DNA from 3 places in the Pseudoflavonifractor sp. HCP28S3_F10 genome. Region 3 is predicted to be linked to each of the others. Evidence: riboswitches for the same ligand, from Rfam matches in the RefSeq annotation. Region 3 holds a riboswitch; each other region holds the start of a gene.
What was found. A riboswitch is a leader RNA that binds a small molecule or an ion and turns the genes downstream of it on or off. The one in region 3 is predicted to bind lysine.

Region 1 (9,886 bases), on a different contig from region 3:
ATAGACCACATGGTTGCTCACGTCCCGGGCAAAGGCCATCTCATGGGTGACCACCAGCATGGTCATGCCCTCGTTGGCCAGATCCCGCATGACGGCGAGCACCTCGCCCACCATCTCCGGGTCCAGGGCGGAGGTAGGCTCGTCGAAGAGCAGCACCTCCGGCTCCATGGCCAGGGCCCGGGCGATGGCCACCCGCTGCTTCTGGCCGCCGGAGATCTGCCGGGGCTTGGCGTTGATGTAGGGCGCCATGCCCACCTTCTCCAGGTACTTCATGGCGTTCTGGCGGGCCTCTTCCTTGCTCTTTTTCAGCACCTTGGTCTGGCCCACCATGCAGTTTTCCAGCACAGTCATGTTGTTGAACAGGTTGAAGGACTGGAACACCATGCCCACCTTGGAGCGGTAGGAGGCGGCGTTCATCCCCCGGCCGGCCACGTCCCTGCCGTGGAAGAGGATCTCGCCGGAAGTGGGGGTCTCCAGCAGGTTGACGCACCGCAGCAGGGTGGATTTGCCCGATCCGGAGGCGCCGATGATGGAAGTCACGTCGCCGGGATGGACGGTAAAGTCGATGTCCCGCAGCACCACGTGGGCGCCGAAGGCCTTGCTGAGATGCCGGATCTCCAGAATGGCTTCGCTCATCTTACTTCCCCCTCTCCTCTTCCAGATTGCGCTCCAGCACGTCCTCCGCCTTTCCGGGGTGGGTATAGGTGCCGGCAGTCATGGTCAGGGCGTCGGTCTGCACCAGCTCATAGCTGTCCGCGCCGTCCATCCGGCGCTCCACCCACCGCAGCAGGAAGGAGGCGGTGAGGGTCATGGTCAGGTATCCGATCATCTCGATGGCCGCGGAGGGGAAGTACATGTTGTTCACACCCACGATGTAGCGGTGGGCGGCGAAGAACTCGGTGAACATGATGATAAACATGACCGAGGTGTCCTTCACGTTGATGATGAAGTTATTGCCGATCTGGGGCATGATGTTGCGCAGGGCCTGGGGCAGGATGACGCTGGTCATGGTCTGCACATGGGTCATGCCGATGGCCTTGGCGCCCTCGGTCTGGCCGGGGTCGATGGAGATGATGCCGCCCCGGACCGACTCGGCCATGTAGGCGCCGGTGTTGATGGACACCACGATGATGGCGGCCACCCAGGTACCGGTGAGGCCGGTGAACTTCAGGGCGTTGTCGGAGAAGTAGGGCAGGCCGTAGTAGATGAACACCGCCTGGAGCACCATGGGCGTGCCGCGGAACACCTCCACATAGACCCGGACCACCACCCGGATGAGCTTGAGCAGGAAGCGCTTGGGCAGGGGATCATTTTTGGTGTAGGGGATCGTGTTCAGGATACCGCAGATGAGGCCGATGATACAGCCGATGACGGTGGCCACCAGGGCCAGGATCAGCGTGTTCCGAATGCCGCCGAGATACATGGGCCAGTATTTGCTCCACAGCAGGACCACGTCCTGACCCAGCTTGACCAGCTTATCCACACTGGCACGCTCCTTTCAGTAAAGATACGGCGACCTCCGGCCCCATTCCGGGGCCGGAGGAAGTCTTGTTGTTCCATGTTGTCACGCTCCGCCTGTTCGCGGCGGCTGTGCGCTTCTTTTACACCTCGGGCTGGATGGAGATGGCCTCGTCCATCAGGGCGTTGAAGTCGTCCTCGGTCATGGTGGACAGAACAGAGTCAATGGCCTCCTTCAGGGCGGTGTTGCCCTTGAGGACGGAAATGCCGATGTTCACGTTCTCGGCCCGCTCCTCCTCGCTGGCGAACTGGAAGTCGCCGTCGGTACCGGAGAAGTTGAGGATGACCAGATTGTCGTCCTTGGCGGCGGCGCCCATGGCGGTGGGCATGTCGGTGCAGATGAAGTCCACGGTGCCGGTCTGCAGGGCCATGATCATGGCGGGGGCGTTGTCAGCGGGGGCCTGGAGCTCGGCGCCCTCGATCTGGGGCAGGCAGGAATCATACCAGATGGTGCCGGACTGGGCGGTGCACTTGCCGCCGGCAAGGTCGGCGATGGAGGCGGCGGAGGCATACTGGCTGTCCTTGGTGGTGACGCAGACGATGGTGGCGTAGTAGTAGGGGCCCGCCATGTCCACTTCCTTCATGCGCTCAGCGGTCATGGACTGGCCGGCGATATTGGCGTCCATGGTCTTGGACTGGACGGCGGGGCACAGAGAGTCCCACGCGCTGGAGACGATCTCCAGCTCCCAGTTGTTGGCCTCGGCGATCTTCTTGGCGATCATCACGTCGTAGCCGTTGGCGTAGGAGCCGGGCATGTTGGAGATGGGCACGGCGCCATTGGAGTCGTCCATCTGGGTCCAGTTATAGGGGGCGTAGGCGCACTCCATACCGACAGTGAACACGCCGTCCTCCACGCCGGTGTAGCTGTCTCCGGCGGGGGCGGCGCTCTGAGCAGGGGCGGAGGGCTGGGCGGCGGTACCGCCGCCGCAGGCGGTCAGGGACAGGCCCATGGTCAGGGCCAGGGCGAGGGCAAGGATGTTCTTCTTCATTGTTGTTTCCTCCAGTTTCAGTTCTGTGATGTCAGCTTTTCTGTGAGCAACAAAAAAGCCACGAACCTCCCTGGTGGAAGCGTTCATGGCGACAACTGCATCTTCTAACCGGTGTCGGATGCCCTTGTGGTCAATGATAGCGCTCCACACAGATCATGTGGCAGTCCGTGAGATCTTCTCCCAACGGCCCAGGCAACCGCCCCCCAGGCAGGGGTACGGCCCTTCGGCGGAAGGCCCTTTCTCCGGCGGGTGCGCTGCCCGAGCTGCCGGATACTGATGCAATTCCGCGCCTCTATCATTGCAGCGGGGACCGTCCCCCGCGACAATGGGTTCTTGGGCGTATTCTAACACGCAAACACAGGGCTGTCAAGCCTGTTTGTCCGCGTCCGGTGTTCGATTCCGTCTTTTGGGCATTTTGATCGGCACTTTTTTCTGTCATTTGTTTTGAATTTCCCGGCGTTATGGATTAAATGCCCGGATTTGCCCCTGTACGCTTTGGCGGATTCCGACAAAAAGCTCCGGTGTCCATCCAAAACGGACACCGGAGCTTTTCGTCATTTTTTCATCTGCCCGGGCGCAAAGGGCGAGAGCTCAAAGCGGATAAAATAGCCCTGGGGATGTCTGCACACGGGGCACATGGCCGGGGCCACCGAGCTCTCCACGATATGGCCGCATTTGAGGCACATCCATTTGATCTCCACGTCGGAGACAAAAAGACGCTCGCTCTCCAGCAATCCTGCAAATTCCCCGAAGCGGTCGCCGTGGATCTTCTCGATGCGGGCGATCTCGGAGAAAATGTGGGACGCCTGGGGAAAGCCCTCCTCCTTGGCCACCTTGGCAAAACCGGTGTAGTCGTGTTCCCACTCCTGATACTCGTTGTGCTGGGCGGCCTTCAGATGCTCCAGCACCGTGGGGTAGAGGTCCACGGGATAGGCGCCGTCCACCTTCAGGTTCTGTCCGCTCAGCCCCTCCAGCTGGTCATAGAACACCTTGGCGTGGGCCTCCTCCTGCCCGGCGGTAAAGGCGAACACCCCCTCGATGACCTGCAGGCCCTGCCTCCGGGCCAGGCCGGCAGCAAAAGTATAGCGGTTGCGGGCCTGGCTCTCCCCGGCAAAGGCCCGCAGCAGGTTCAGCCGGGTCTCGCTCTGGTCAAAGGAAACTGGCATGTAAACTCCTCCCATTTCTTGGATGGCATGAGTATGCCCGCCGGGCGCTCTTTTTATACCCCCACTATCCGGATGCGGACGCCAGACGGCAGATCGCACATATATATTTCCGCATTCTTGTATGATATATCTAAAAAAGAAAGTTCAGTATAAGTTATATTGGTATGATATAGACAAGTCCCCAGAGGATTGGTATCATATAATATACAGACGCACAGCAATAGGATATTCGCCGCCGTGCCGGAAAGGAGAAGGCCATGTTTGATATGAAATACTCGCGCCCCGGCGCCCTCCACGACCTGGCAGAGAAGGAGGCCGGGACCATTATGGGCCGGGATGAGCGCAAGGCCCTGAAACGGGCCGAGGAGGCTGAGCGGGCCTTCCGCCGGTCCAAGGGCTACGAGCCGGACACCTGGTGGGCCCGGCTCTGGCAACGGTTCAAAAAAGAGAAATGAGCGCATACGCTTATGGCAGGAGGCCGCCCGTTGACCGGGCGGCCTCCTTTTATTCCGGTTGACATGTCCCGCCGCGGGTGGTACTATTATAGTACATTTGTTCTATTCTGTTGGGAGGGACCGCCATGGAGCTGATGGACAAGCTGAATATCCTGGCCGACGCCGCCAAGTACGACGCGGCCTGCACCTCCAGCGGGCTCAGCCGGAGCAGCCGCCCCGGCGGTCTGGGCAGCACCATAGCCGCCGGTTGCTGCCATACCTTTTCGGCCGACGGCCGCTGCGTCACGCTGCTCAAGGTCCTGATGACCAACTACTGCGTCTACGACTGCCAGTACTGTGTCAACCGCCGCTCCCACGACACGCCCCGGGCCGCCTTCACCCCACGGGAGCTGTGCGAGCTGACCATCGGGTTCTACCGGCGCAACTATATCGAGGGTCTGTTTCTCTCCTCCGCCGTGATCCGGGACCCGGACTACACCACAGAGCGCATGATCGAGACCCTCTCCCTGCTGCGGCGGGAGTACAATTTCTGGGGCTACATCCACGCCAAGGCCATCCCGGGGGCAGATCCACTGCTCACCCGGCAGCTGGGTCTGCTGGCCGACCGGCTCAGCGTCAACATCGAGCTGCCGTCGGAGCGCAGCCTCTCCCTGCTGGCCCCGGACAAGAAAAAGGGGGCCATCCTCACCCCCATGGCCCAGATCCGGGACGGCATCGCCGCCTCTGCCCACGAGCTCTCCCGGTATAAGCACGCCCCCCGTTTTGCCCCCGCCGGGCAGTCCACCCAGATGATCATCGGCGCCACGCCGGAGAGCGACCGGCACATCCTCACCCTGACTCAGAGCCTCTATGACAAATACCGGCTCAAGCGGGTGTTCTTCTCGGCCTACATGCCGGTGTCGGACAGCAAACTGCTGCCCGCGCCACAGGGCTTTCAGCCCCCGCTGCTGCGGGAGCACCGGCTCTATCAGGCCGACTGGCTGCTGCGGTTCTACCACTTCCGGGCGGCGGAGCTGCTGGACGAGGGGCAGCCCGACTTCGACCTGCGGGTGGACCCCAAGTGCTCTTGGGCCCTGCGGCATATGGAGTTCTTCCCGGTGGAGGTGAACACCGCCGACTACGAGGCCCTGCTCCGGGTGCCCGGCGTGGGAGTGGTCAGCGCCCGGCGCATTCTGGCGGCCCGGAGGAACGGCGCACTCACCTTCGAGGGACTGAAAAAGCTGGGGGTGGTCCTCAAGCGGGCCCAGTACTTTATCACCTGCCGGGGAAAGCCCATGGAGGGCCTGCATGTGAGCCCGGAGGGGGTGCTCCGCCACCTGACCGCCCTGGAGCGGCCCCGGCCGGCCCAGGACGAACCCCGGCAGCTCTCCCTCTTTGAGAGCGCCGGGTAGGCAAAAAGGGAGCCCCGCCCACATGGGCAGAGCTCCCGCTGCGCTCTATTTTTCCGGTTTTCCCTCTCTTCTCTGGAGGGCCAGGTTCCGCCGCAGCACCGCCGGGCCCCGCCAGGCAAAGGCCCGGTCCCCGAACCGCTCCCTGAACTGCCGGTTGGTCAGGCCTTCCACCATATCCGCCGTCAGGGTATGGATCAGGTCCTGCCGGAACTCGGGCAGTGCGGTCTCCATGGCCCCGGCGTTATGGGGGCACACGCTCTGGCACAGGTCGCAGCCCCACGCATAGGGGTGGGAAGCCACCAGGGCAATCTGCTCCTGCGTCAGCTCCCCCTTCTTCTGGGTCAGGTGGGAGAGGCATTTCTCCGCTTCGAAGGTCCCGCCCCTCAGCGCCCCGCCGGGACAGGCCGCCGCGCACCTGCCGCAGTCCATACAGCCGGGACTGGGCCGGGACTGGGGCAGGTCCAGGGGCAGGTCGGTGAGGATGGTGCCCAGAAAGAGCCAGGAGCCGTAGGGGGGCAGGATGACCAGCCCGTTCCGGCCTATCATCCCCAGCCCGGAGAGCCGGGCGGCCTCCCGCTCGGGCAGGGGGGAGCTGTCGGTCCCCGGCACGAACCGGTACTCCGGGTGTTTTTCCCGCAGCGTATCACACACCGTATTCAGCCGCCGGGTCAAAACCAGATGGTAGTCCCGCCCCCGGGCGTAGAGGGAGAGGTTGCCGGGCATCTGCCCCGCGTAGTAGGAGAAGGCCGCCGTCAGTACGCTCCTGGCGCCGGGGCACAGCTCCTCGGCCCGCTGCCGGGCGCTGCCGTCCATGCCGGCGGCCAGGGTCTCATAGGGCACGCAGCCCCACCCCGCCGCCCCGGCGGCGGCGAAGAGGCCGCCCAGCTCAGCGGCCGTCATAGCGCTCCAGGGCCCGCCGGGCCAGCAGCCCGTCAGGGACGCAGGGCTCCGGGCCGTTTTTCCGCTTCTGGGTCATATCGCATCCCTTGCCCGCCAGCACCACCACGCCGGGGACGGCGCTGTCCAGGATGGCCCGGAACACGGCCTCCTCCCGGTCGGGAATGATCTCCGCCTCCTTGCCCCAGGGGGCGATATGGCTTTGGATCTCGGCACAGATATCGGCCACCTCCTCGGGGCCGGGGTCGTCCTCGGTAAGGAGGATGCGGTCGGCCAGGGCGCCGGCCGCCCGGCCCATGCCCGCGCGGCGGTCAATGGCCTTGCCGCCGGTGCAGCCGAAGAGGACGGTGAGGGTCCGGCCGGGGTACTCCGCCCGGGCCGAACGGAGCAGGGCCTCCAGGCTCATGCCGTTGTGGGCGTAGTCCACGATGACTGAGAGCTGCCCATCGGCAGAGGAATAGTGCTCCATCCGGCCGGGCACCGCCGCCCGGGCCAGCCCCGCCGCCACGGCGCCCTCCGGGACGCCGTACACCTCGGCCACGGCGGCGGCGGCCAGGGCGTTCTCCACGTTGAAAAGCCCCGGCATGCCCAGCACCATGTCCCGCTCATAGCGGGGGGTGCGCAGACGGAAGCGGATGCCGTCCCCCTCCTTGCGGATGTCCGAGGCGTACACATCGGCCGCCGGGTCTGCCCGGGAGAAGGTGAGCACCCGGGGGCAGACCTCCGCCGAGCGCCGTATATCCTCCGCGTGGTCGCAGTCCAGATTGACGCAGGCCGTCTCCGCCTGCCGGAAGATGAGCAGCTTGGAGGCAAAATAGTCCGCCCAGTCGGGGTGCTCGATGGGGGAGATGTGGTCCTCGCCGATGTTGAGGAACACGGCGCAGGAGAGGTCCACCCCGATGACCCGGCCGTACTTCAGGGCCTGGCTGGAAAACTCCATGGTCACATAGTCGGCTCCCGCCGTCACCGCGTTGAGCAGATGCCGCTGCAGGTCCAGGGGCTCCGGCGTGGTCAGCCTGGCGGGGCGGCGCTCCAGCCCGTCGTCGGTAATGATGGTGGAGAGGATGGCAGTCTCCCGCCAGCCCTCTTCCGCGCGCCAGGCGTCCAGGATGGACTTGATGTAGTAGGCCGCGGTGGTCTTGCCCTTGGTGCCGGTGATACCCGTGACCTTCAGCGCCCCGGAGGGATGGCCGTAGGCCAGGTCGGCCAGCAGGCCCATGGCCCGGCGGATATCGCTCACCCGGATGCAGGGGACCGCCCCCCCCTCCGCGTAGGGCCGCTCGCTCACATAGGCGAAGGCCCCGGAGCGGACGGCGTCCGCCAGGTACTGCCCCTTGAAGGCCGCACCCTTGCACAGAAAGAGGGTGCCGGGCACCACCCGCTTGGAGTCGCAGGATACCAGGGCCACCGGCGCCGTCAGGTCGGCGGACAGGGGCTTGTCCTCGGCCAGCAGGCCGTGGCGGAGCAGAAGCTGATAGTAGTCGCCCAGAGTCAGGACGGGTCGTTCCATATCGGTCACCACCAGAAAAAGTTCGATCCGGGCGGGGAGGTTCCCCGCCGCTGTAAGGTTATATTTTATCATATCCGGGCCGGAAAAGGAAGATACCCCGGCCCCCGCCGAAAGGAGAGTCCTTATGCCCTGGACCCAGGTCTCCTACTGTTATGACGGCAGCTTTGCCGGGTTCCTCACCTGCGTTTTTGAGAGCTATGTCCACCGGGAGGCTCCCGCCGCCTTCTCCACCCCCGCCGACCCCCGCCTTTCCCTCTGGCCCGAGCGAAACGTGGAGACCGACGAGGCCCACGCCAAACGGGTATACGCCTCCCTGGCCAACAAGATCTCCCCCGCCGCACGGCAGTTGGTGGTCCGGGGATTCCTCACCTGCCTGCCCGACCAGGAGTTCCACCTGTGGCGGTTCATTCAATACGGTTATGCGCGGGGGAGCGCCGTCACCGCCGACCTGACCGACAGCCGGGTCCTCACGCTGTACCGGGCGGTGCGGCACCTGGAGGGGGAGGCCCATCTGCTCAAGGGCTTTCTCCGCTTCTCGGAGCAGGAGGGGGTGCTCATCGGCGAGATCGAGCCCAAAAACCGGGTACTCCCCCTGCTGCGCCCTCATTTCTGCACCCGCTACGCCGGGGAGGCCTTTCTCATCTACGACCGCACCCACCGGGAGGCCCTGTTCCACCGGCCGGGGGACTGGGCCATCGTCCCGCTGGAGGACTTCCGCGCCGCGGCGCCGGGGGAGGAGGAGCGTGCCTACCGGGCCCTGTGGCGCCGCTTTTATGACACCATCGCCATCGAGGGGCGCTATAATCCCAAATGCCGCATGACCCATATGCCCAAGCGATACTGGGGGACCATGACCGAATTCCAGACCGATCCCCCGCCGGAGAGCGGCGCCCTGCCCCGCCCGGTCAGGAGGGATCCCCTGCATTAGTGCGCAAAAAGGGGGCGTACCGCTTTTACAGCGCGCCCCCTTTTATGGTATCCCCTCTTACACCGGGTGGGAAAAGAGCCGGTGATCCAGGAGCTTGATGAGCTCCAGCACGCTGACATACTCCTGCCTGGTGCCGTCCGGCCACTCCACAAAGCCCTGCCAGGTGGTGCTGCGGCGGGTAATGACGTAGAGCGAAAAGGTGGCCACCTCTCCCCGGCAGGCCTCCACCTCCTCCTTGGTCATGCCGCTGTCCAGATCGGCGGCCACAGGCAGGGGCGCATCCGGGTTTTTCACAAAGCTTCGGGTCCGCTCAAAGGCCTGGGGAAAGTTCTGCCGGTTGAGCACCTCCTCCACCTGGAGCAGCAGATCCCCCAGGTCGCCGAAGGTGATGGGAGCCGTCAGGCGGCGGCTCACCACCCGGCCCCGGATGCTTCCGGCCTCCAGGCTGTCCACACACACCCGCAGGGCAGCGTCATAGTGATTCATTTTTGCTGGCATAACTATCTCTCCTCATTCTCCGGCCGCGCTCAGCCGTCTGTGCAGCCAGTCGCTGTTCACGCTGTGCCGCAGGGCCTCCTCCCGGGAGATTCGCCCCTTCCGGACCAGGTCCAGCAGGCTCTGGTCCATGGTGCCCATCCCCTCGGCGGCCGACTGGGCGATCACATTGTCGATCTGGTGGGTCTTGGCCTCCCGGATCATATTGCGGACGGCGCTGTTGACCGACATCACTTCAAAAGCCGGGGTCAGCTCTCCCTCCACCGTGGTCACCAGCTGCTGGGACACCACACCCTCCAGCACCATGGAGAGCTGGACCCGGATCTGCCCCTGCTGCTCCGGGGGGAAGGAGTCCACGATGCGGTCGATGGTATTGGACGCGCCCACCGTGTGGAGGGTGGAGATCACCAGATGGCCCGTCTCGGCGGCGGTGACGGCGGCACGGATGGTGTCCGCGTCCCGCATCTCTCCCACCAGAATGATGTCGGGCGCCTCCCGCAGGGCGGCCCGGAGGGCGGCGTCGTAGGAGCAGGTGTC
Region 2 (9,886 bases), on a different contig from region 3:
CCTCATAGGGGTCCAGCTTCCCCACCAGATAGGGCACGGCGCTGTTCCACACGTTCTCCGCACTCTCGGACGCGCCGCCGTTGCTGGAGGAGTAGACCGTCTCGGCTAGGGCGCCGCCGTAGCGGATATACACGCCCTCGCACTCGGATGCGGCCTGGATGCTGTTGGCGGTCAGGTTCTGCGTGCCGTGATAGGCCTGACAGTGGACCTCGGAGCAGACGTCGAAATGGTAGGCGGCGTGCCTGTCCTGATTGCGCGCGGCATAGGTGCGGGCGCAGCAGGCCTGGGCTTTTAATGCCTCCTTGGGCCAGGACGCTCCCATTTCCCAGGTAATGACGCAGCGGACATAGTCCTCCATGTTCACCACATTGACCACCGTCAGGTCTCCGCCGCCGATGCGCTCATAGCGGAAACCGCCGTAATATTTGTATCCTTTGAACCAGGTGACCGGCTCGCTCTCCCCTGTCACATCGGGCATGACGCCAAAAGGCTGTGCGCTGCCGCCGTCATATTGGAACAGGATCCGGGTGCTCCCCGTCTCCACCACGCTGACGCCATAGGAACTGGTCCCCACGATCTCCCCGGCGAGCCCCATCGCCGTACAGGCGGCCTGGGCCTCCTCACGGGTGGCGTAGGCCCCCGTCCGGGCTTCGTAATTCCCGTCGATCCAGGCCGGGAAGCCGCCGCTCACCGCCCCGGCCGCCGCCTGGGCGGAGGTCAGGTCGGCATATATGCCCAGCCGGATGTGGTAGCAGCCGACGACCTGGGCTCCTGCACTCTGGACGGCGCTGTAGCTCCCGCCGGAGAGGTAGATGTTCTGGGTCTTGAGCATGGAGATTCTGGCAGTCCCGGTCTGTGCCAGTTCCACAAAGGACAGGTCCCCGTCAAAATACCCCAGCCGGTAGCCGGAGCCCACGCTGTTTTCCAGATTGGCGGCAGCCAGTGCCGAGCTGCCGTAGGCCAGTCCCACCCGCAGGACCGGTTCCCCGGCCGGCGCCGCCTGAACGGGGACGGTCCCCGGAAGGAGCAGCGCAGCCGCAAGGCAGGCTGCTGCAAGTTTCATCCATTTCTTTTTCATTTTTTGCCCCTGTTTTACAATTTAACTTAGAAAAGTATATTGACACTGAACTATACTTGTGATACTATTTTTAGCGATTACAGGATAGAGGTTGCGGTTTCCATCAGTAGCAAGCGGCGAGGGCTCCGAGGGCCTTGTGACCTGCTGTGAAAGGGGACGCCGCCGAAGAGGGCCCTCCCCCGGAGGACGGTCCTCTGGACGCGTGGGTGAACAGCCCCGCGGCTGTCACCGGCGGGACCGGTGGAGCGCTGTCTGTATTTGGAATATGGTGTCGGAGCGTATTCGTGCGTCTCTGACATTATAGTACAAAATCAGCCGGTGTGTAAACCCGCTGATTTCTTTTTTTATCGATTGTCCCTGAGCCGATTGATAAAATCTGTATTTTTCAGGCCGGACAAGCTCATTTCCTGGAAAAAACGCATAGAATCAGGATAGAAACACGGGAGGTCATTGAAATGGAAAAGTACAAAGTAGGCGTGATCGGCGGCACCGGCATGGTGGGCCAGCGTTTCGTCACTCTGATGGAGAACCACCCCTGGTTCCAGCTCACTGCCATCGCTGCAAGCCCCCGCTCCGCGGGCAAGACCTATGAGGAGGCCATCGGCAGCCGCTGGGCCATGGACACTCCCATGCCGGAAGAGGCGAAGAAGATGGTGGTCCTCAACGCCGAGGCCGACGTGGAGAAGATCGCCTCCATGGTGGATTTCGTCTTTTCCGCCGTTGATATGAAGAAGGAGGAGATCCAGGCCCTGGAGGAGGAGTACGCCAAACACGAGTGCCCTGTGGTCTCCAATAACTCCGCCCATCGCTGGACGGCCGACGTGCCCATGGTGGTGCCCGAGATCAACCCCGAGCATATCGAGGTCATCCCCGCCCAGCGCAAGCGCCTGGGCACCCAGCGGGGCTTCATCGCCGTCAAGTCCAACTGCTCCCTGCAGAGCTATGTGCCCGCCCTGCACCCCCTGAAGGACAGATTCGGCCTGAGCAAAGCCCTGGTGTGTACCTATCAGGCCATCTCCGGCGCCGGCAAGACCTTTGAGACCTGGCCCGAGATGGTGGACAACGTGATCCCCTACATCGGCGGCGAGGAGGAGAAGAGCGAGCGGGAGCCCCTGAAGCTGTGGGGCCATGTGGAGAACGGCGTCATCGTCAACGCCGAGACTCCCTCCATCACCGCCCAGTGCTTCCGGGTGGCCGCTTCCAACGGCCACATGGCCGCCGTGTTCGCCAGCTTCGACAAGAAGCCCTCCATGGAGGAGATGAAGGAGGCCTGGGCCAGCTTCCGCGGCCGCGCCCAGGAGCTGGAGCTCCCCTCCGCCCCGAAGCAGTTCCTCCACTATTTCGAGGACCCCTCCCGCCCCCAGACCAGACTGGACCGCATGACCGAGAACGGCATGGCCGTGTGCCTGGGCCGCCTCCGTCCCGATACGCAGTATGACTACAAGTTCGTCTGCCTGTCCCACAACACCCTCCGGGGCGCTGCCGGCGGCGCGGTCCTGCTGGCCGAGCTGCTCTGCGCCGAGGGTTACATTACCAGGAGGTAATCAGTATGAGAGAGCCTATCTTCACCGGCGCCTGCACCGCTATCGTCACTCCCTTCGACCAGAGCGGCGCCATCAACTATGACGCCTTCGGCAAGCTCATCGACGAGCAGATCGCCCGGGGCATCGACGCCATCTGCGTCTGCGGCACCACCGGCGAGAGCGCCACCATGTCCATCCGGGAGCACATCGCCGCCGTGGAGTTCTGTGTCAAGAAGGTGGATCATCGGGTCAAGGTCATCGCCGGCGCGGGCAGCAATGATACCTCCGCCGCCGTCTACCTGTCCCAGCACGCCCAGGATTCGGGAGCCGACGCCCTGCTCCATGTGACTCCCTACTACAACAAGGCCAGCCAGACCGGCCTCATCAAGCACTATGAGTACATCGCCGACCGGGTGGAGCTGCCCATCCTTCTCTACAACGTCCCCGGCCGTACCGGCGTGTCCTTTACCGCCGAGACTTATAAGATCCTCTCCCAGCATCCCAAAATCAACGGCGTCAAGGAGGCCAGCGGCAACTTCTCCCTGCTGGCCCATACCCGCTACCTCTGCGGCGACGACTTCTATGTCTGGTCGGGCAACGACGACCAGGTGGTGCCCATGATGGCCCTGGGCGCCAAGGGCGTCATCTCGGTTGCCTCCAACCTGGTGCCCGAGGTGATGGTCAAGATGAGCCACCTCTGCCTGGAGAACGATTTCGAGGACGCCTCCAAGCTCCAGATCCAGTACATGGACCTTATCGACGCCCTCTTCATCGAGGTCAACCCCATCCCCATCAAGGCCGCCATGAATCTGGCCGGCTACGAGATGGGCGGCCTGCGCCTGCCCCTGTGCGATATCTCCGACGCCCATCTGGAGGTCCTCCGCGCCTCCATGAAGCGCATGAACCTGCTCCACTGAGCAAGAGAGGACGTTGAACGATGGTCCGAATCCTGATTTCCGGCTGCTGCGGCCATATGGGCCGGGTGGTGGCCGACATCTGCGCCGGTACCGCCGGCGTGGAGGTGGTGGGCGGCTTTGACATCCTGGGACAGAGCGGCGGGGATTTCCCCGTCTGGTCCTCCCCCGCCGCCTGCACGGCCGAGGCCGACGCGGTCATCGACTTTTCCAGCCCCGCCGCGCTGGACGGTCTGCTGGAGTTCGGCGTCCGGCGGAAGGTCCCGCTGGTGCTGGCCACCACGGGCTACTCCGCCGAACAGCTCGCCCAGATCGATGAGGCCGCCAAGTCGGTGCCCATTTTCCGCTCCGCCAATATGTCCCTGGGCGTCAATGTCCTGCTGGATCTGGTGCGCCGGGCCGCCTCCATCCTGGGGGAGAGCTATGACGTGGAGATCGTGGAGCGCCACCACAACCGCAAGGTGGACGCTCCCAGCGGCACCGCCCTGATGATCGCCGACGCGGCGGCCTCCGCCCTTCCCTACGAGGCCCGCTATGTCTATGACCGGCAGTCGGTCCGCCAGAAGCGGGATCCCCACGAGATCGGCATCTCCGCTGTCCGGGGCGGCAATATCGTGGGCGACCACGAGATCATCTTTGCCGGCCGGGACGAGGTCATTGAACTCAAGCACTCCGCCATGAGTCGGGAGGTCTTTGCCTCCGGCGCCGTCAAGGCCGCCTGCTTCCTCTCCGGCGTTCAGGAGCCGGGCCTGTACTCCATGAGCGACCTGGTAGCCAATTCCTGAACCACGCGCCATATAAAAAAGAGCGTACCTGCATGCAGGTACGCTCTTTTTCTGTCTGTGTTTTCTCAGCTCTGCCCGGTGAGCTGGGCCAGCGCGGCGATGAGGGCGTCCATCTCCCCGTCGGTGCCGATGGTGATGCGCAGATGGTCGGAGATCCGGGGCCTGCCCCACCAGCGGACCAGGATGCCTTTCTCCCGCAGGCCGTCCAGCAGCTCCTTGCCGCTGACGCCGGGATAGGATACAAAGAGGAAATTGGCCCTGGAGGGGCAGACCTGAAAGCCCATGGCGGTCAGCCGCTCCGCCGTCCGCTCCCGGGTAGCCATGATGCGGCTGCGGGTCTCCTCAAAATAGTCATTGTCGGCCACGGAGCCCTCGGCGGCGGCCAGGGCCACCCGGTCCAGGGTATAGGAGTTAAAGGAATTCTTCACGCAGTTCAGCGCGGCGATCAGGTTGGCGCTGCCGATGGCGTAGCCCACCCGCATTCCCGCCAGGGACCGGGACTTGGACATGGTACGCACCACCAGCAGGTTGGGATACCGGTCCAGCAGGGACAGGGCGGAGTCGGTACCGAAATCCACGTAGGCCTCGTCGATAATGACCGCCGCGTCCGGGTTGCCGGCGGCCAGCCGCTCGATGTCGCTCAGCGGGAGGGCGATGCCCGTCGGGGCGTTGGGATTGGGCAGGATGACGCCGCCGTTGTTCCCGATGAACTCCTCCACCGGGACCGAGAAATCCCCGTTCAGGGGCACTTCCTCATAGGGTACGTCGAACAGCCCGGCGTAGACCGGGTAAAAGCTGTAGGAGATATCGGGGAAGCGGATGGCCCGCTCCGGGCCGAAAAACGCCTGGAAGCAAAAACCCAGCACCTCGTCGGAGCCGTTGCCCACAAAGACCTGGTCCTCCCTCACGCCGTGGAACCGTGCAAGGGCGCCGCGCAGCTTACCGGCCTCCGGATCGGGATAGAGCCGCAGGCTTTCGCCCGCCAGCTCCCGGATGGCCGCCAGGGCCCCGGGAGAAGGTGGATAGGGGTTCTCGTTGGTGTTCAGCTTGATGAATTTGCGGTCCTTCGGCTGCTCGCCGGGGGTGTAGGGGACCATGTCCCGGATCCTGCTGCTCCAAAACTCTTTCATGCCTTCGGCTCCTCGCTCCGCTTGATTTTTTTGATACTTTTCTCCGCCTTGCTCCGGGGGAGCATCAGCTCATGCCCGCAGCCCTGGCAGCGCAGGCGGAAATCCATGCCCACCCGCAGCACCAGCCATTCCCGGCTGCCGCAGGGATGCTGCTTTTTCAGTTCCAGAACGTCGCCCACCTGTACGTCCATGGTAATCCATCCTTTCCCGCTGTCACACTTTACTCTGATACTATATTATAGATTCCCGATCTTCCTCTGTCAATTCAAGGATGTCCCACGCATATAGTAACGTGGAAACGTTTGTGCCGCGGCTATCCCCGGCACCCCTGAGTTCCATGAGAAAGGATATGGTTGACTTGACACCTTTTTTCCCACCTGAGGGCCAACTGTTACATACGCCCGAAAACCGCGCTGCCTGCGCCTCCTCCGGCGGACTGCTTCAGGCCATGGCGGCAGGGACCGTTCTGGAGGGCACCGCGCTTCTCTGCGACCAGGAGCACAATCTGACGGTATCTCTTGGAAATGGTATTCTGGGTACCATTCCCCGGGAAGAGGCCGCCCTGGGCATCGCGGAGGGCACCACCCGGGACATCGCCATCCTTTCCCGGGTGGGGCGGCCTGTAGCCTTCCTGGTCGAGGATATAGGGCTTCGGGAAGGTACGCTCCACCCCATTCTCTCCCGGCGCAGGGCCCAGCGGCTGGCGCTGGACGCCCTGCTCTCCCACGCCAGGCCGGGCACTGTGCTCCCCGCCGTCGTGTCCCATCTGGAACCCTTCGGCGCCTTTGTGGACCTGGGCTGCGGCGTGACCTCCATGATCGGCATTGAGCATATCTCGGTCTCCCGCATCTCCCACCCCGGACAGCGCTTTTATCCCGGGCAGGCCATCTTTGTCGTGGTACTGGACCTGGACCCGGAGCAGGAGCGGATCTACCTCACCCACCGGGAGCTGCTGGGCACCTGGAGTGAGAACGCCGCCCCCTTCCGGCCCGGTATGACGGTACCCGGCATCGTGCGCGGGATCAAGGAGTACGGGGCCTTTATAGAGCTGGCCCCCAATCTCTCAGGCCTGGCGGAAATGCGGGACGGCCTGCAGGAGGGCCAGCGTGTGTCGGTCTTTATCAAATCCATCGTACCGGAGAAGATGAAGATCAAGCTGCTGATCATCGACCTGCTTCCGCCGGAGCCCCCCGCTCCCCTGTCCTATTTCATCACCGGAGGGCAGCTGACCCACTGGCGCTACGCCCCGGAGGGCTGTACCCGGGTGGGCGCCGAGACCGTTTTTCTGGCCCCGGAGTAAAAAAATACCCTCCCGGAATGTACCTGTGCCTTCCGGGAGGGTGTGTGTCCCATACCTATTCCGGCTTATGCTCCAGAGATTCGATCCCTTTCTGCTCCAATCTGAAGTGGACCCACTCCCCTACCAGGGAGTAAATCACCGCAAATGTGGGCACGCCCAGCACCATGCCTGCAAACCCGAACAGTCCGCCGCCCACCACGATGGAGACCAGCACCCAGAACGCAGAAATGCCGGTGCTGTTGCCCAGAATCTTGGGTCCCAGAATGTTTCCGTCAAACTGCTGCAGCGCAAGGGCCAGAATACCAAACCGCAGCGCCTGCCAGGGGTCCACGATGAGCAGAATCAGCACACAGGGCACCGCGCCTACGATGGGTCCGAAGAAGGGAATCACATTGGTCACGCCGATGATCACGCTGATGAGTACCGCAAAGTCGATGCGGAGTATATTGGTCAGGAAAAAGCAGAGCACACCGATGATGGCGCTGTCCAGTATTTTACCATTGATAAAGCCCGAAAAAATATTGTTCGCCCGGCTGCAGATATTGATCATACGGTTGGCTCTCCCTGTCGGAAGGATCGCATAGACCAGCTTCTTGCACTGTGTTGCAATGGTGGCTTTTTCCAGCAGCATATAAATGGAAGAGATCACCGTTGTGATCGCCGAGATCAGGACAGATACCAGCCCGGTACCTACCGCCAGGCCCATGCTCAGCACATAGGGGATGGCTTTCGAGGCCAGGTCGGAGAGTTTGCTCACAATATCCGTATAAGACATCATAAACTGATTCAGGATCTGATTGACTACCGCCTGGTCGATATTGAAGTCCGCGGACATCTTCCGGATGATCTCGTTCAGGTTCAGAACAAACCCCTGTACGATGCCATAGAGAGACACCACGCTGTCGGCAACCTGGGGCAGCACCAGCTTGACAAGGATAGCCATCAGTGCAATTGCGATGATATAGGTGACCAACACCGCCAGACCCCGCCGGCATCTGAGCCGCCGGAACACCGTCCGTTCAAAATAATTGGCCGGCCCATTGAGCAGATAGGCAAAGGCAAAGCCCACGATGAAGGGCATGAGCACATTGAGCACCATGGCCACAAACTGCCGCACGATCCCCAGATGGGTAAAAACCAGATAGAACGCGATCCCGATCAGGACCACCAACAAGTTGGAGATCGCCTGTTCATCCAGCATGAACCATTTCTTTTTCCCACTCACAGCACTTCCCTGCCTTTCCCGGATCCCTTTCTTGCGGCTTTACTCCCTCCGTGGGACATCGCCGCAAAATGTGCCCCCAGTAAAGATTATTGTAGCATACAGGCCTCCACTGCGGCAAGGACCATATCCCGTCAGGATATGGTCCCTGTTTTTCTTTTTACTCCACCAGCACGCGGTGGAACACCTTTTTGCCCTTTTTGATCATCAGGCCGTCACCGCTCATCTGGCCGGCGGTAAAGGCGGCGTTCACATCGCTCACCTTTTCGCCGTTGGCGGATACGCCGCCCTGCTCCACCAGACGGCGGGCCTCCTTCTTGGAGGGCGCCAGACCGCACTTGACCATCAGGTCCAGGATACCGATGGCGCCGTCGGTCAGGTCGCCGGCGCTCAGCGTGGTGGACGGGGTGTTGCTCATATCGCCGCCGCCCACAAAGAGGGCCCGGGCGGCGCTCTGGGCCTTCTGGGCCTCCTCCTCGCCGTGGACCATCTTGGTCAGCTCATAGGCCAGGATCTCCTTGGCGGTATTGAGCTGAGAGCCCTCCCACTGGTCCATCTCATTGATCTGCTCGATGGGCAGGAAGGTCAGCATGCGGATACACTTGAGCACGTCCGCGTCGTCCACGTTGCGCCAGTACTGGTAGAAGTCGTAGGGCGAAGTCTTGTTGGGGTCCAGCCAGACGGCATTTCCGGCGGTCTTGCCCATCTTCTTGCCCTGGGAGTCGGTGAGCAGAGTGATGGTCATGGCGTGGGCGTCCTTGCCCAGCTTGCGGCGGATGAGCTCGGTGCCACCCAGCATGTTGGACCACTGGTCATCGCCGCCGAACTGCATGTTGCAGCCGTAGTGCTGGAACATATAGTAGAAATCGTAGGACTGCATGATCATGTAGTTGAACTCCAGGAAGGACAGGCCTTTCTCCATCCGCTGCTTGTAGCACTCGGCCCGCAGCATGTTGTTCACGCTGAAGCAGGCGCCCACCTCCCGCAGCAGCTCCACATAATTCAGGCTCAGCAGCCACTCGGCATTGTTGAGCATCATGGCCTTGCCTTCGCCGAAGTCGATGAAGCGCTCCATCTGGCGCTTGAAGCACTCGGCATTGTGGTCGATATCCTCTTTGGTCAGCATCTTGCGCATGTCGGTGCGGCCGGAGGGGTCGCCGATCATGGTGGTGCCGCCGCCGATGAGGGCGATGGGCCGGTTGCCCGCCATCTGCAGCCGCTTCATCAGGGTCAGGGCCATGAAGTGACCGGCGGTCAGGCTGTCGGCGGTGCAGTCGAAGCCGATATAGAAGGTCGCCTTGCCCTCGTTGATCATTTTGGAAATCTCTTCCTCATTGGTGACCTGGGCCACCAGCCCGCGGGCCTTCAGTTCCTCGTAACAAGTCATACTCATTTTGCTCCTTTTATCTTTATCGTGTTTTGTACATTAAAATGCGGCGCCGCGTCCAGCGTGTTCAAACGCTCCTGGCGTGCTGCTCCCGGCGGCTCTTAAGTACATTGTACCCCACCACGCCGGCCACCACGATCACCGCGCCCACCAGGGCCAGGGGGCCTACTCTCTCCCCGTAGAACAGGGCCACCCAGATGGGATTGAGGATGGGCTCGATGCCAGTGATAAGGGCGGCCGTCACCGCCGGAGTGGTACGCAGGCCGATACACATCATCACGTAGCCCAGGCCCACCTGGAAGGCGCCCAGAACCACCACACTGACGATGGCCGTGGTGGTAAAGCAGGTCTCACGCACCAGGAAAGGCAGCCCGATGATAATACTGATGACCTCGGCCCAGAACACCGAACACACCGGGTCAGCGTCGGGCAGGTCGTTGAGCAGGAACACCCCCGCATAACACAGCCCGGAGAGCAGCGCCAGGGCATTGCCCAGCATTCCGCCCATGGCGAGGCCGTCCAGGAAGAAGCACACCACGCCGGACAC
Region 3 (9,886 bases):
GCTCGCCCTCGGGGATGAACCAGCCCTCCAGATGGCCGCCGTTCAGCATCAGCTCCACGTCGTATTTCTTCTCCAGCTCGGCGGCCCTGGCGTACACCGGCTCGATGACGGTGCGCTGGGGATCGTCGATGAGGAGCATGATGTGGGGCAGCTCCATGGGGGCGTTCTCACGGACCTTCAGGCGGGGCGGGATGCGCTCCACCACGGTCTTTTCGGTGGGCCGGATCAGGGAGGTGGAGCCGGGGGTGTACTCATAGGCCTCCAGGTCGAAAGCCATCACCAGGCCCAGGCGGGCGCAGGCGCCGCCGGTGTCCCGGCTGAGGAGCATCATGCCGGCGGGCAGCTCCTCCAGCACGCCGTCAGCCATGTACTGGTCCATGGTGGCGTTGATCTTGCTGATGCGCTCTTCCACACCGGGCTGCTCCAGATAGACCTCGGGCAGGGTGATGCGGAGGGTGGAGGGTGCGTCGCCCACGATCTCCTCGGCCTGGGCCCAGTACTCGGGCTCGGAGGTATACTGGTCGCAGGCGATAACGGACCACTTCTGCAGGTCGGTGCCCTTGCGGGGGAAGAGGATCTTGGCGGTTTTGGTGCAGCGGTTCATGGGGTTTTACCTCCTACAATTCAGATAAGGAAAACGCCAGCCTGACCCGGCAGGCGGACAGGCTGGCGTTTGATGGGATCAGGATCAGATCACGCGGACACGGAGCACGCCGGGCAGAGCCTTGACCTCGCCCAGGCAGACGTCGCAGACCTTGTTCACGTCGGCCAGGATGCAGCAGTAGTCGCCCTTGACGGCGGAGGTGCTGTTGGCCACGTCCAGCTTGCTCAGCACGGCGTCCACATCCAGGCCCTTGCCCAGAATGGAGACACGCTGGCAGCTGCCCTTCTCGCCCAGGGAGACGGCGGGGTAGTTGACGGAGTTGCGGATGTTGCCGTTCTCCACATAGTCCCGCAGCTGCTCCACGGCCATCTTGGCGCAGTTGTCCTCGGACTCCTCGGTGGAGGCGCCCAGATGGGGGATGACGATGGCGCCGTCCATGTTAGCCACGGCGGCGTTGGGGAAGTCGGAGACGTACTTGCCCACCTTGCCGGAGGCCAGGGCCTCGGCCAGGGCGGCGTCGTCCACCAGCTTGTCGCGGGAGAAGTTGAGCAGGATGGCGCCGTCCTTCATCTTGGAAAAGACGTCGGCGTTGATCATGCCCTTGGTGGCGTCGCTCAGAGGCAGGTGCAGGGAGATGTAATCACAGTTTGCATAGATCTCCATGGGATCGGACACGCAGTTGACCTCGGCGGAGAGCTTGGCCTTCTTGTCGTCGGTCAGGTGACGGGTGTAGCCATAGACCTCCATACCCAGGGCCGCGCCGGCGTTGGCGACCTTGATGCCGATGCCGCCCAGGCCGATGATGCCCAGCTTCTTGCCCAGGATCTCGGTGCCGGCGAACTTCTTCTTGGCCTTCTCGGCGGCCTTGCCCACCTCGGGGTCTTCCTTATTGGCCTTGACCCACTCGATGCCGCCCACCACGTCACGGGCAGCCAGCAGCATACCGGCCAGGACCAGCTCCTTCACGCCGTTGGCGTTGGCGCCGGGGGTGTTGAAGACCACGATGCCCTGCTCGGCGCACTTGTCCAGGGGGATGTTGTTCACGCCGGCGCCGGCACGGGCCACGGCCAGCTGACACGCGGGCAGCTCCAGGTCGTGCATGGCGGCGGAACGGACCAGGACCAGCTCGGACTCGGCGTACTCGGCGCCCACCTCGTACTTGTCGTCAAACAGGCCCAGGCCCAGCTTGGAAATGGGGTTGAGACAACTGACTTTCATGCTTTTGTCCTCCTCGTCTTAGGCGTTCTCGGCCTCGAACTTCTTCATGAACTCCACCAGGGCCTTGACGCCCTCGATGGGCATGGCGTTGTAGATGGAGGCGCGCATGCCGCCCACGCTGCGGTGACCCTTCAGGTTCACGAAGCCGGCAGCGGTGGCCTCGGCCACGAACTTGGCGTCCAGATCCTTGTCGCCGGTGACGAAGGGAACGTTCATCAGGGAGCGGTCCTCGGGGACCACGGTGCCCTTGAACATCTTGCTGGAATCCAGGAAGTCATAGAGGATCTTGGCCTTCTCCTCGTTGTGCTTCTGCATGGCCTCCAGGCCGCCCATCTTCTTGATCCACTTGAAGACCTTGCCGCAGATGTAGATGCCGTAGCAGGGAGGAGTGTTGTACATGGAGCCGTTGTCGGCGTGGGTCTTGTACTTGAGCATGGTGGGCACGTAGTCGGCGGTCTCCTCGGGGATCAGGTCCTCGCGGATGATGGCGATGACCACGCCGGCGGGGCCGATGTTCTTCTGCACGCCGCCGTAGATGACGCCGTACTTGGTCACGTCAACGGGCTCGGACAGGAAGCAGGAGGACACGTCGGAGACCAGGATCTTGCCCTTGGTGTTGGGCAGAGTCTTGTACTTGGTGCCGTAGATGGTGTTGTTCTCGCAGATGTAGACGTAGTCGGCGTCCTCGCTGATGGGCAGGTCGGAGCAGTCGGGGATGTAGGAGAAGGTCTTGTCCTCGGAGGAGGCGATCTTGTTGGCCTTGCCGTACTTCTGGGCCTCCTGCCAGGCCTTCTTGGCCCACTGGCCGGTGACGATGTAGTCGGCCACGCCGTTCTTCATCAGGTTCATGGGGATCATGGCGAACTGCTGGGAAGCGCCGCCCTGCAGGAAGAGCACCTTGTAGTTGTCGGGGATGTTCATCAGCTCGCGCAGGTCCTTCTCAGCCTCGTCGATGATCTGCTGATAGACCTTGGAGCGATGGCTCATCTCCATGACGCTCATGCCGCTGCCCTGATAGTCCAGCATCTCGGCGGCAGCTTCCTTCAGGACCTCCTCAGGAAGCACGGCGGGACCGGCGGAAAAGTTGTACACTCTGCTCATTGCAATCGACTCCTTTACGTTTGATTCATTTCGGACCGTCCCTCCCGGGAGGGCATGCCCGTTTTTCACTGGATCTCCGTGCCGTCCCTCGGCTTAAGGCCGGCGCGGTCCGTCTTTGCAGGAGCTGTGTCCGCGGGACGCCGCCTGGCACAGCTGTACTGTCAACTCATTATAACAGATGGGCGTGATTTTTGCAATAAAATTACTTAGCTGCTGCATAGAAAAACAAAATAATCGTTTAATGGCTTTCTATGGCGGACGCTATTTGCGTTTTTGTCTGTTTTGTCATAATTTCCAGATAGTAAGGTCGATCTTTTATCTATTTTATTGTCTCAAATCGTCCTTTATGCGGAAAGCCCGGCCCGGCGGATGCCGGGCCGGGCTTTCCGGTGCAGGCTTATTTCTCGTAGAACAGGTTGGACCGGGTGACCGTGGCGGGAGGCGCGGGGTCCAGGTGTTTCCCGGCGATGCCCAGCACGTCCTCGGGCCGGATCCAGGGCCGGTTCTGGATGGCGCTGGTCTCCTCGTGGGTCAGCTTGCCTTTATAGACCGTCAGGCTGCGGCGGTAGAAGCCGTCCTTCTCACAGCAGCCGGCCACGCCGTCATTGAGGATGCTGAGGATCATGGGCAGCATCTCGGCGGCATAGGCGGTGGAGGTGGAGTTGGCCACGGCACTGGGGATGTTGCTCACGCAGTAGTGGACCACGCCGTTGACCACATAGCGGGGATCGTCAAAATGAGTCTCATGGCTGGACTCGATGGCGCCGGGATCGTCGTTGGAGATGTCCACCAGCACGGAGCCGGGCTCCATGAGCTTGAGCATCTCCTTGTCAATGAGGAAGTCCTTGCGCTCCTTGGGCCACTTGACGCAGTTGAGGACCATGTCGGTCTGGGGCAGCACGGAGGCGATGGTCTCACGGTTGCAGAACATGGTGTCGATGGTGCCCTTGTACTGGTTCATCAGAGTACGCAGGATGCCAACGTTGATGTCCATGACGGTGCACTTGGCCCCCAGTGCGTGGAGGACCTGAAGGGCCGCCTGGCCCACGGTGCCCGCGCCCAGGATGAGCACGTTCATGCCGGGCGCGCCGGCAAAGCCGCCCACGTATTTGCCCTTGCCGCCGTTGACGGTCATCATGGACTCCAGGCCCAGCAGCGCGCCCGCCTTGCCGGCGGCCTCGCAGTTGGGGGAGCCGTAGCGGTGGGCGTCCTCCGCGGTGAAGGCGATGCAGCCGCTCTTCAGCAGGGCGTCCACCTCCTCCGGGTGGGCGGCGGGATGGATGCAGCCCAGCAGGATCTGGTCCTTGCGGATCAGGCCGAATTCAGGGGTCTGGAACTCCTTGACCTTGGCGAGCATGTCGCAGCCGGCGTACATCTCCTCCATGCTCTCCACGATCCGGGCCCCGGCGGCGGCGTAATCCTCATCGGAGAAGCCGGACAGCTTTCCGCAGTCATGCTGGGCCCACACCTCGTACCCGGCGGCCACGATGCTGCGGACCTCCATGGGAGTGCAGATGACCCGGCACTCCCCTTCCTTGATATCCTTCAGAATGCCAAAAACCATAGTTTTGCACCCGTTCCTTTCACGGCGCGCCCTGTGCGCCCTTTTTTGCAGATAAAGGATAGCACTTGTCCGCAGGAAATGCAACGGCTCTTTGCGGTTCCTGCACTTTTTTGTAATTCCCGGCACATTTCATTTCCTTTTCTCTTATTCCCTTTATAAAAATGGGAAAAATTCAAATTACAGAGCGGTATATATTGACACATGACTGCATATTTGATAAAATTTTTACAAATGTTTTATTGTTTCAGCGTGCAAAAGTATCTGGAGCAATGATGCAATGGTAGAGGCGCGGAACGGATCAGTAGCCGGACGCAGGGGCGGGCGCCCCCCGGCGAAAGGACGCTCCGCCGAAGGGCCGTCCACCGCCCGGGGGACGGTTGCCTGGGCTGCGGGAGAATATCCCCCAGACTGCCACATTCGTGGAGCGTTATCATTGACTGTTTTTATGGGCCGCCGCCTGTATTCTGCCATGGATGTTCCGCCGGTGTGGGATTATCCGTGGCTTTTATTTTACGTAAGGAGGAACCAACCATGCAAAAGACCCCCATTCGCGTACTCAGCGCCCTGATGGCGGCCGCCATGCTCATGGGCGTTCTCAGCGCCTGCGACGGCGGCGGCAACCAGCCCCAGCCCAGCAGCGGCGCCGCTGCTCCCGCCGCCTCCGCTTCCGGCGGCTTTGTGGAGGGCACCGGCGATGACCGGCTCGGTCAGGACAGCACCGCCGAGGAGGCCAAGTACGGCGGCACCATGAAGCTCAACTTCAACGGCGCCACCAACTCCCTGGACCCCGCCCAGTTCAACACCAACCAGAACTACACCCCCGGCTATCATATCTACGAGTCCCCGGTCCAGGTGGCCGACGACGGCTCGGTCTGGGCCAGTGTCTGCACCTATGAGCTCAGTGAGGACAACCTGCAGCTCACCCTCACCGTGCGGCCCGACGTGAAGTTCCACAACGGCGACACGGTGGACGTAAACGACGTGGTGGCCTCCATCGAGCGCTTCCTGGTCTACTCCACCAGCGGACAGGCCAACTTCGGCGACTACATCGCTTCCACCGACGTGAAGGATGACATGACCGTGGTCTACACCCTGAAGGACGTGGCCCCCATGGCCCTGCTCACCATCGGCGAACTCAAGGGCGGCTGCAAGGTCATGCCCGCCGAGATTGCCCAGGCCCACATGGACTCCTACATCACCGACGACGCGGAGATCGTGGGCACCGGCCCCTACATGCTGGAGACCTGGAACCGCGAGGTGGACCTGACCCTGAAGCGGTTTGAGGATTATGTGCCCTACGAGTCCGGCGGCACCGGCCCCGCCGCCGCCAAGAAGGCCTACTTCGACAAGATCTACTGCAGCGTGGCCAGCGACCAGACCGCCCGCACCAACGGCATGATCGGCGGCAACTTCGACTACTCCACCTCCATCCTCACCGACATGGCCCCCCAGCTGGAGGCCGCCGGCTGCTGGAGCGACAAGAACTGGAACGGCTGGTCCCCCACCATCGTCTTTAACCTGAGCGCCGCCAACTCCGGCAGCATCGTGCAGAACGTGGACTTCCGCCGGGCTGTCCGGGCCTGTCTGGACGCGGACCAGATTCTGCTCTCCACCAAGACCGATCCCAGCCAGTATGAGGTGGGCTCCTGCCCCGTGATGCCCTCCAGCGCCTACTACAATGAGCTTGCCGACGCCAACATGGGCCAGGATCTGGACAAGGCCAGGGAGTATCTGGCCGCCTCCGGCTACAACGGCGAGACCATCCGCTGGTGGTGCGCCGACTCCGATTCCTACTACACCACCGCCCTGCCCGCCTCCGAGATGCTCAAGGCCATCGGCGTGAACGTGGACCTGCAGGTGAAGGACGTCACCACCTACGAGACCAACTACAATGACCCCGCCTGCGCCGACTTCGACATCTGCTGCCGCGAGACCCAGAAGTCCTATCTCCACCCCCTGCTGAGCCAGTTCGTGGCCAGCTACGCCATGTGGGACACCCCTGAGCGCACCGCGCTGGTCAACAAGCTGGGCACCACTGCCGCCGGCAGCGAGGAGAGCATCCAGGCCTTCGCCGACTTCTGCGCCCTGCTGGACGATCAGGTCCCCTACATCATCCTGGGCGACTTCGGCACCGTGTGCTGGTACTCCTCCGACATCATCCCCGACCGCCAGGGCGTGGATGTGTACTGGTGGAACTCCTACTTCAAGGCCCAGTAAGGCTTCACACCATACCGCTCATTTCAGGCAGGGGAGGCGTCATGCCTCCCCTGCCTTCCCGGTAATACCAGGCCGGTCCAAAGGCCGAGAATTTCCCCATAAAGGGAGGAAGGTATCCTGTGTTAAAATACACCGTCAAGCGCATCCTCTCCGCCATCCCCGTGCTTCTCATCGTGGTGTTCATCACCTTTTTCCTGATGCGGATGCTCCCCGGCGACGTGGCCGTTCTCATTCTGGGCAAGGACGCCGCCCCCGGCGACCTTGCCATCCTCCGGGAGACCCTGGGTCTCAACGAGCCCAAGCTGGTCCAGTTCGTCCACTACATCCAGGACCTGCTGCGGGGCGACTGGGGCGTGTCGCTCTACAACAGCATGCCGGTGTTTGACAACATCCGCGCCAGCCTGGAGCCCACCATCCTCATCATGGTCCTCAGTGTCCTCATCTCCATCGTGGTGGGCATCCCCGTGGGCATCATCAGCGCCGTCAAGCGCAATTCCATCTGGGACTATCTCCTGATGAGCGTGTCTGTGCTGGGATTGTCCATCCCGGTGTTCTGGAGCAGCATCATGCTGGCCTATTTCATCGGCGCCGTCCAGGGCTGGCTGCCCAGCATGTACTACACCCCCATCGCCCAGGCTGGCTTCTGGGGCGCTTTGAAGTGCGTCATCCTGCCCTCGGCGGCTTTGGGCTTCCAGAGCATCGCCTCCATCGCCCGCTATACCCGCTCCACCATGCTGGACGTGCTGGGCGACGACTATATCCGCACTGCCCGGGCCAAGGGCCTGGCCGAGCGTGTGGTCCTCTACCAGCACGCGCTGAAGAACGCCATGTCCCCCGTCATCACCCATGTGGGCACCAACGTAGCCTCTCTCATGGGCGGCGCCTGCGTGTGCGAGACGGTGTTTAGCATCAACGGCATGGGCAAGCTGGCCTACGATTCCCTGATCCGCCGGGACTATCCCCAGGTCCAGGCCATCATCCTGGTGGTGGCCATGGTGTATATCGTGGTCAACCTGGTGGTGGACCTGCTCTACAAAGTGTTCGACCCCCGGGTCGAGCTGAATTGAGGGAGGTTGGAATATGCGTCGTCAATCACAGCTTTCCGCCTCCCAGAAGCGGCCTTTCCGTAAAAGGGCGGCTGTTTTCCTGCGGAAATACGGCCGTATCCTGCTGGGCGGCGGCGTTCTGGCCGCCATCCTCTTCGTGTCCATCGCCGCCCCCCTCATCACCACCTACGACCCCAACGCCGTCAACCCCTACGACCAGAAGCTCTTCCCCAGCGCCGTCCACTTCATGGGCACCGACCGCTTCGGCCGGGACATCTTCTCCCGGGTGCTCTACGGCGGGCGCGTCTCCCTGCTGGTGGGCTTCTGCGTGGCCGCCGTGTCCACCGCCGGCGGCATCGTGCTGGGCCTGCTGATGGGCTACTACAAGACCCTGGACAAGATTGTCATGCGCATTCTGGAGGGTATCTCCGCCTTCCCTGAGATGCTGCTGGCCCTGACTCTGGCCTGTATCTTCGGCAACGGCGTGGACAAGGTAATCATCGCCCTGTCCATCGTGGGCACCCCCAGCGTGGCCCGCATCGTCCGCAGCCAGGTCCTCTCCATCAAGGAGAGCGAGCATGTGGAGAGCGCCCGGGCCATGGGCGCCACCGACCTGCGGATCATGTTCCGGTACATCCTGCCCCTGTGCGTGTCCCCCCTCATCATCCGCTTTACCACCACCATGGCCAGCGCCATTCTGACCGAGGCCTCCCTCAGCTTCCTGGGCGTGGGCGTCTCCCCCACCATCCCCACCTGGGGCGGCGTGCTCAGCATCGCCAAGACCTTTGTCATCTCCCACCCCTATATGGCCATCTATCCCGGCCTCGCCATCGTGATCACGGTGCTGAGCATCAGCATCCTGGGCGACGGCCTGCGGGACCTGCTGGACCCCAAAATGAAGTAAGGGAGGCGGACCATCCATGAACGACGAGAACATCGCCCTGCGGGTACAGGACCTGCGGGTACAGATCGAGACCGATACCGCCACCCTGGACATCCTCCACGGCGTCAGTTTTGACATCCACAAGGGCGAGACCCTGGGCATCGTGGGCGAGTCCGGCTGCGGCAAGAGCATGACCGCCCTGTCCATCATGCGCCTGACCCAGAAAAACGCCAGGGTCACCGGCCGCATCGAGCTGGACGGACAGGATCTCCTCTCCATGCCCATGAAGGAGTTCCGCAAGATCCGGGGCAACCGGGTGTCCATGATCTTTCAGGAGCCAATGACCTCCCTCAACCCCGTCTTTACCGTGGGCCACCAGCTGATGGAGGTCTTTCGCCTCCACCAGGGGCTGGACAAGAAGGCCGCCCGGCAGCAGGCCATCGAGGCCCTGCGGATGGTCAACGTCCCCATGCCCGAGAAGCGGGTGGACTGCTATCCCTTTGAGCTCTCCGGCGGCCTGCGCCAGCGGGTGATGATCGCCATGGCCCTGGCCTGCCGGCCGGAGCTCCTCATTGCCGATGAGCCCACCACCGCCCTGGACGTGACCATCCAGGCCCAGGTGCTGGACCTGATGTGCAAGCTACGGGACGAGCTGGGCACTGCCATCGCCTTCATCACCCACGATCTGGGCGTGGTCAGCGAGCTGTGTACCCGCACCGTAGTCCTCTACTGCGGCGACATCATGGAGCAGGGCGCCACCGAGGAGATCTTCACCGAGCCGCTCCATCCCTATACCCAGGGACTGAAGGCCTCTCTGCCCCAGCGGGGCAGCCGGGAGAAGCTCCACGTCATCCCCGGCGCGGTGCCCTCCGCCCTGGACTTCCCCAAGGGCTGCGTGTTCGCCCCCCGGTGTCCCTATGCCACCGAGCGGTGCCAGTGCGAGAAGCCCCCGCTTTACGATTTGGGCAACGGACACACGGTCCGCTGCTTCCGGTATGAGGAGGTGGCCAGGTAATGGAACAGACCGCCGACCGCAAGATCCTGCTCCAGGCCAGGGACGTATGCAAATGGTTCCCCATCAACGGCTGGTTCTTTGAGAAAAAGCGCTATGTCCAGGCCGTCGATCACATCAGCTTTGACCTCTACCAGGGCGAGACCCTGGGTCTGGTGGGCGAGTCCGGCTGCGGCAAGACCACCCTGGCCCGCACCGTGCTCCGGCTCATCGAGCCCACCGGCGGCCAGATCCTCTTTGA

Region 1: another riboswitch for lysine. It lies ahead of ACTNBZ_RS03525 (transporter substrate-binding domain-containing protein); the one in region 3 lies ahead of ACTNBZ_RS04290 (ABC transporter substrate-binding protein).
Region 2: another riboswitch for lysine. It lies ahead of asd (aspartate-semialdehyde dehydrogenase); the one in region 3 lies ahead of ACTNBZ_RS04290 (ABC transporter substrate-binding protein).

The regions. Positions count from the first base shown of each region.
Region 1 covers NZ_JBQHUB010000004.1:110,363-120,248, reverse strand. The annotation lists gene ACTNBZ_RS03535 (amino acid ABC transporter ATP-binding protein) at 1-636, opposite strand, end outside; gene ACTNBZ_RS03530 (amino acid ABC transporter permease) at 638-1,483, opposite strand; gene ACTNBZ_RS03525 (transporter substrate-binding domain-containing protein) at 1,602-2,507, opposite strand; lysine riboswitch at 2,637-2,810, opposite strand; gene rbr (rubrerythrin) at 3,062-3,673, opposite strand; gene ACTNBZ_RS03515 (hypothetical protein) at 3,931-4,128, shown strand; gene ACTNBZ_RS03510 (putative DNA modification/repair radical SAM protein) at 4,254-5,519, shown strand; gene ACTNBZ_RS03505 (epoxyqueuosine reductase) at 5,565-6,419, opposite strand; gene ACTNBZ_RS03500 (Mur ligase family protein) at 6,406-7,926, opposite strand; gene ACTNBZ_RS03495 (TIGR03915 family putative DNA repair protein) at 8,051-8,854, shown strand; gene ACTNBZ_RS03490 (hypothetical protein) at 8,912-9,352, opposite strand; gene ACTNBZ_RS03485 (type IV pilus twitching motility protein PilT) at 9,365-9,886, opposite strand, start outside.
Region 2 covers NZ_JBQHUB010000008.1:2,673-12,558, forward strand. The annotation lists gene ACTNBZ_RS05260 (SpoIID/LytB domain-containing protein) at 1-1,063, opposite strand, end outside; lysine riboswitch at 1,156-1,337, shown strand; gene asd (aspartate-semialdehyde dehydrogenase) at 1,534-2,622, shown strand; gene dapA (4-hydroxy-tetrahydrodipicolinate synthase) at 2,628-3,518, shown strand; gene dapB (4-hydroxy-tetrahydrodipicolinate reductase) at 3,539-4,300, shown strand; gene hisC (histidinol-phosphate transaminase) at 4,366-5,430, opposite strand; gene ACTNBZ_RS05285 (DUF951 domain-containing protein) at 5,427-5,621, opposite strand; gene ACTNBZ_RS05290 (S1 RNA-binding domain-containing protein) at 5,780-6,730, shown strand; gene ACTNBZ_RS05295 (AI-2E family transporter) at 6,786-7,931, opposite strand; gene tyrS (tyrosine--tRNA ligase) at 8,113-9,339, opposite strand; gene ACTNBZ_RS05305 (DMT family transporter) at 9,407-9,886, opposite strand, start outside.
Region 3 covers NZ_JBQHUB010000006.1:876-10,761, forward strand. The annotation lists gene ACTNBZ_RS04270 (DUF1015 domain-containing protein) at 1-604, opposite strand, end outside; gene ACTNBZ_RS04275 (3-phosphoglycerate dehydrogenase) at 689-1,822, opposite strand; gene serC (3-phosphoserine/phosphohydroxythreonine transaminase) at 1,841-2,923, opposite strand; gene ACTNBZ_RS04285 (alanine dehydrogenase) at 3,321-4,487, opposite strand; lysine riboswitch at 4,761-4,925, shown strand; gene ACTNBZ_RS04290 (ABC transporter substrate-binding protein) at 5,019-6,704, shown strand; gene ACTNBZ_RS04295 (ABC transporter permease) at 6,824-7,771, shown strand; gene ACTNBZ_RS04300 (ABC transporter permease) at 7,785-8,654, shown strand; gene ACTNBZ_RS04305 (ABC transporter ATP-binding protein) at 8,671-9,648, shown strand; gene ACTNBZ_RS04310 (ABC transporter ATP-binding protein) at 9,648-9,886, shown strand, end outside.